Regions from separate parts of the Serratia sp. TSA_7 genome, predicted to be linked through region 1. Evidence: predicted binding sites of a transcription regulator. Region 1 holds the regulator's gene; the other holds the start of a gene.
The links. Region 1 encodes LexA, which represses DNA repair genes until DNA is damaged. Its sites were predicted from a motif close to TNCTGTATGTACATACAGNA; they were not measured.

Region 1 (3,133 bases):
TTCAGCAAGCGCAGATGCGGCGTGCCGTGGCCTTCTCGGCCTGGGGAACGGCCAAACATCACCGACACCGGCAGCATCTGAATATCGAGATCCGGATTGCTGCGGTGCAGATCCAGATAGTCGTGAAACAGTTTTACCGACTCTTCTTTCGGTGTGTAGTAGCGGAACACGCGCGGGCCGTCGTGAATAAACACATGGCTTGGCAGTACGGTGCCGTCTATCTCCAGCGGATTGAGGGGGTCGGGCAAATCCTGCGCCAGGCACTGGGTGCGCAGCGTCAGTAAATCCGCCTTGGAATTATAAGGTAAAACATACAAAATCGGCCGTGAGGGATCCAACCCTAACTCCGTGACCGGATCTGAAGGGATAACCTTACTTCTTACCAACAATTTAAGTGGTAAATTCAATAATTTATAATAAATTTTACGCCAACCTGACATAACAACGTGAAGCCTCTTGTTAGCAATGCGCCGCAAGCATACCAGAAACCGGGTAGCAGATCTGTGGTGTTGGAAAACCGTGAGCCGGGAGAGTTTCCTGACCCAAGCTCTATAATTATGACTTACCTCTGTGAAAGGCACTAAAAAACATGGCAAACCAAGCAACCGGCCTGACCCGTATTATTAAAGCCGCCGGCTACTCATATAAAGGCTTTTCTGCTGCCTGGCAGCACGAAGCCGCATTCCGCCAGGAGCTGGTGGCGACCGTGCTGGCTATCATACTGGCGATCTGGCTGGATGTGGGTGCGATAGCGCGCATTTTACTGATCGGATCGGTGCTGTTGGTCGTGATCGTCGAGATGCTGAACAGCGCGATTGAAGCCATTGTCGATAGGGTGGGCACGGAACACCACGAGCTTTCCGGGCGGGCGAAAGATATGGGGTCGGCGGCGGTAACGCTGACGATCATACTGGCGCTGTTTGTCTGGGGTTCGGTACTCTGGCAACACTTTGCCTGAGTGGAACGCTCCGTTGCGGCGGGGCGCTAATCCCTGATTTTTATTCATTCTTCGGTTCCCAAGCCGCGCTTACCTGTATATACTCACAGCAAGACTGTATAAACAAACAGGGGGCGGAATGAAAGCATTAACTACCAGACAACAAGAAGTCTATGATCTGATTCGCGATCATATTTCGTCAACTGGCATGCCGCCAACGCGCGCCGAGATCGCCATGCGTCTGGGGTTCCGTTCGCCAAATGCTGCAGAAGAACATCTGAAAGCGCTGGCGCGCAAGGGCGTGATCGAGATCGTCTCCGGCGCTTCACGCGGCATTCGCCTGCTGATGGAAGATGAAGAAGGTTTACCGCTGATTGGCCGCGTGGCCGCCGGTGAACCGCTGCTGGCGCAGCAGCATATCGAAGGGCACTATAAGGTGGATCCTTCTTTGTTCAAACCGAGCGCGGATTTCCTGCTGCGGGTCAACGGCATGTCGATGCGTGATATCGGCATCCTCGACGGCGATCTGCTGGCGGTGCATAAAACCCAGGACGTGCGGAACGGCCAGGTAGTTGTGGCGCGTATTGAAGATGAAGTTACGGTCAAACGCCTGAAAAAACACGGCAATGTGGTTGAACTGCTGCCGGAAAACAGCGAGTTCCAGCCTATCGTGGTCGACCTGCGTCAGCAAAATTTCACCATTGAAGGTCTGGCGGTCGGCGTGATCCGCAACGGCGACTGGATTTAATCGCTGCGCCTGAACGTTGTCCTCTGATTTAAATCGCCCCAGCTCTGGGGCGATGTCATTTCTGATTCATTCAAACCCTACCGCCACGGGAACATTTCACTATGCGCCTGCTTTCTGCCTTCACCAGCGATACTGATAAAGCCCTATGGCGCCTTGCGTTACCCATGATCTTTTCCAATATTACCGTTCCGCTGCTCGGGCTGGTGGATACTGCGGTGATTGGCCACCTGGATAGCCCCGCCTATCTGGGTGGCGTTGCTATTGGTGCCATGGCTACCAGCTTCCTGTTTATGTTGCTGCTGTTCCTTCGTATGAGCACTACCGGGCTGGCGGCACAGGCGCTCGGTGCACAGGATCCTCAGGGGTTGGCGCGCGCTTTTATGCAGCCGTTGTGGCTGGCGGTGTTGGCCGGTGTGGCGATTGTGCTGCTGCGCCACCCGTTGATCGATATGGCGTTGCAGATCGTGGGCGGCGATGGCGCGGTGCTGGAACAAGCGCGGCTATTCCTCGAAATCCGCTGGCTAAGTGCGCCGGCGGCGTTGGCCAACATGGTGATCCTGGGCTGGCTGCTTGGCGTGCAATACGTGCGTGCACCGGTGATCTTGCTGATTATCGGTAACCTGCTGAATATCGTACTGGATATCTGGTTGGTGATGGGGCTGGGTTGGAACGTGCAAGGGGCGGCGACGGCGACCGTCATCTCTGAATATGCCACCCTGCTGCTGGGGCTATGGCTTGCCTGGCGGGTGATGCGCATACGAGGCATTTCCGCGCCGATGCTGCGCCAGGCCTGGCGCGGTAATCTGCGGCGCCTGCTGGCGCTGAATCGCGACATCATGTTGCGTTCACTGTTGCTGCAAGCGTGTTTTGCCTCACTGACCATTTTCGGTGCCCGGCTTGGCGGCGACGTGGTGGCGGTAAACGCGGTACTGATGAATTTGCTGACCTTCACGGCCTACGCGCTCGACGGCTTTGCCTACGCGGTAGAGGCGCATTCCGGCCATGCCTATGGCGCTCGCGACGACAGCCAACTGCGCAAGGTATGGCGCGCCGCCTGTCGCCAGGCTTGTTTGGTGGCACTGGCTTTTGGGGTGCTGTATGCCGTTGCCGGGCAGCAAATCATCTCGGCATTAACCTCTTTACCCGAGTTGCGTACGCTGGCGAGCCATTATCTGCCGTGGCAGGTGGTGCTGCCGTTGGTCGGTGTGTGGTGTTACCTGCTGGACGGCATGTTTATTGGCGCGACCCGCGGTGCCGAAATGCGCAACAGCATGGCGGTGGCGGCCGTCGGCTTCGGCCTGACGTTGTTTACCGTACCTGTATTGGGCAACCACGGATTATGGCTGGCGCTGGCGGTGTTTCTGTCGCTGAGGGGCATTGCGCTGGGCTGGTTCTGGCACCGTCACCGGCTGCGCGGTACCTGGTTTAGGGGGCAATAAGACAGAGAG
Region 2 (3,133 bases), on a different contig from region 1:
CCCAACTGCAGGATATCGGACACTTTCTTGTTCAGGCCTTTAGGCACGATGCCGTTTTCTTCGTTGAACGCCTGCTGCTTGACGCGGCGGCGTTCGGTCTCGCCAATCGCCCTGGCCATCGAGTCGGTAATTCTGTCGCCGTAGAGGATTGCCTTGCCGTTGAGATTACGCGCCGCACGACCTATGGTCTGGATCAGGGAGCGTTCGGAACGCAGGAAACCTTCCTTGTCTGCGTCCAGAATCGCCACCAGCGACACCTCAGGCATGTCCAGCCCTTCACGCAACAGGTTAATGCCCACCAGCACGTCAAACTCGCCCAGACGCAGGTCACGAATGATTTCGACGCGTTCCACGGTATCGATGTCCGAGTGCAGATAGCGCACGCGCTCGCCGTGCTCTTCCAGGTATTCGGTCAGATCTTCCGCCATGCGCTTGGTCAGGGTGGTAACCAACACGCGCTCCTTGACCGCCACCCGCTTGCGGATCTCGGAAAGCAGGTCGTCCACCTGGGTGGTGACTGGCCGCACTTCCACTATCGGATCCAGCAGCCCGGTAGGCCGCACGACCTGATCGATAATGTCGTCGCCGGACTTCTCCAGCTCATATTTGCCCGGCGTGGCGGACACGTAAATAGTCTGCGGCGCCAGCGCTTCGAATTCTTCAAAGCGCATCGGGCGGTTATCCAGCGCCGACGGCAGGCGGAAGCCGTATTCCACCAGCGTTTCCTTGCGCGAGCGATCGCCTTTGTACATACCGCCGATTTGCGGAATGGTGACGTGCGATTCATCGACCACCAGCAGGCCATCCGCCGGCAAGTAGTCAAACAGCGTCGGTGGCGGCTCGCCCTCGCTGCGCCCGGACAAATAGCGCGAATAGTTTTCAATGCCGGAGCAGTAGCCCAGCTCGTTCATCATCTCCAGATCAAACTGGGTGCGCTGCGTCAGGCGCTGTTCTTCCAACAGCTTGTTGTTGGCCAGCAGCACTTTGCGCCGCTCGGCCAGATCCACCTTGATCTCTTCCATCGCCTGCAGGATCCGCTCGCGCGGCGTCACGTAGTGCGACTTCGGGTAAATGGTGAAGCGCTGTACCACCTGCTCGATCTGGCCGGTCAGCGGATCGAACAGCGAAAGCCGCTCGACTTCTTCATCAAACAGCTCGATGCGCAACGCCAGCTCGTCCGACTCCGCCGGGAAGATGTCGATCACCTCGCCGCGCACGCGGAAGGTGGCGCGCTGGAAAGCCTGATCGTTGCGGGAATATTGCAGCTCCGTCAAACGCCGCAGGATCGAACGTTGATCGATGATCATGCCCTTGGTCAGGTGCAGCATCATCTTCAGATACAGCTCCGGATCGCCCAGACCGTAGATTGCCGACACCGATGCCACCACCACCACGTCGCGGCGTTCCAGCAGCGCTTTGGTGGCTGAAAGGCGCATTTGTTCGATGTGCTCGTTCACCGCGGAGTCTTTTTCAATAAAGGTGTCGGAGCTGGGAACATAGGCTTCCGGCTGGTAGTAGTCGTAATACGAGACAAAATACTCAACCGCATTCTCGGGGAAGAACTCTTTCATCTCGCCATACAGCTGCGCCGCCAGCGTCTTGTTTGGCGCCAGTACCATGGTCGGCCGGTTTAGATCGGCGATGACGTTGGCGATGGTAAATGTCTTGCCCGAACCGGTAACGCCCAACAGCGTTTGATGCGCCAGGCCGTCTTCCAGGCCCTCTTCCAGCTTGCGAATGGCTTCCGGCTGATCGCCGGCCGGTTTGAAATCGGAATGCAGTTTGAAAATTTTACTCATTGACTCGGCTACCCTGTGGAGATGCGCGCGCTCAGGCGGCCATGGAGCGGATGCTCGACGAATGGCCCCTAATTATGGAAAGCCCCGGCGATTTTCGCCAGTGCCTATGATACTGGATATAAAACCAGCTTCAAGCGATTCGTTGCTCAAGATGGCGTAGCCCGCCATTGACCCCGGTGGCGACGCGCAATGGCAAAGCGCCGCCTGATGCGCGCCGGCGGGGCGCGGATGCACCGACAGGGTTACAGTCGCGTGACATTTTTATTGTCAATAACTGATTTATCCCCAAAATCCGTCAAAAATTAACTTATTGATAGCACTGCGGCCAAAAATCATACATAGCCACATCATCAATACATTGGTGGCTTGATTTTAGTTAATTTATTGATATTAAACATATTTAATAAAAAGATGAGAATGCGGCCAACGCGAACAGAACCCGCGCCCGCTCTCGCTTTAAACCGCTTTTCTAAATCTAATGCACAAGGTTATCCACAGGAATAGTGGATAACTCCCACCGCCCCGCCCATGACGGGAGTTGCAGAAAGAACGCTTTTTACCGTTTCTCCTCGCCGAAACGGCTTTTTTAGTTATTTTTTCACAAAAAATTCGCTTTGTTTATGCCGATTAATGCTAAACAGCCCCATTGCCAAAAACACATTTATCCCATTTTTGCGCTCATGTGCTGCATCTTGCCGCAACCGGCGAAATAGTTTGCACCATCACTTTTCCTCACAGCACTGCAACAGTGCAAAAATCGTCCGCGTTAACTTTCCACCGCATTTTTGGCCGGGCCGCTGGGCCAGTCTACACCCGACAAACGGTTAACAAGACAATAACATTCCCCCTTTTTTCCCCGATTGTAAAAGTTGGCCTGAGAGTTGCAATATTGTTTAACGGCAAAAGTGAGACCAGGTGAAATATCGGCGTCGGTACGGCAGGATTAACTGCTCTACGTTCAGCGCTAGCCTGGGGCTAAATAACTGGCAATGACACGACAAAGGCGAAAACACGCTGATAAAACGCCATTAACAACCATTTTTGGCTGTAAATCGTTTATTTTTCCTTAACCGTAACTACCTCGTTAAAGGTAGGCATGCAGCATTTTATTCTGGACATTAAGACACTCGGGAAAGAAACCGCCAAGGCGGTTTAAGCAGTAAGGAGTGGATAACGCAGGGAAGTAGACGTTTGATGGCCGTTCCTGCACTGATGCCGGCCGGTGAAATCGGTGTGGTTTTTAGCAGGAACGCGTTACGCCCGTGCCCATTTGGGCACACATCCACGAGTGGAATACGGGTCTTTGAGGAGAGTGCCGGATGTTGAGTTTAAGG

Region 2: uvrB (excinuclease ABC subunit UvrB) is a predicted target of LexA. The motif match lies at 1,910-1,929, and genes of this name have one in related genera.

What each region holds. Positions count from the first base shown of each region.
Region 1 is NZ_JBQZFU010000011.1:55,471-58,603, forward strand. Features, by position in the region: gene plsB (glycerol-3-phosphate 1-O-acyltransferase PlsB) at 1-440, opposite strand, end outside; gene ACUTQW_RS23085 (diacylglycerol kinase) at 590-958, shown strand; gene lexA (transcriptional repressor LexA) at 1,077-1,685, shown strand; gene dinF (MATE family efflux transporter DinF) at 1,787-3,124, shown strand.
Region 2 is NZ_JBQZFU010000004.1:116,107-119,239, forward strand. Features, by position in the region: gene uvrB (excinuclease ABC subunit UvrB) at 1-1,799, opposite strand, end outside; gene ACUTQW_RS15580 (ATP-binding cassette domain-containing protein) at 3,119-3,133, shown strand, end outside.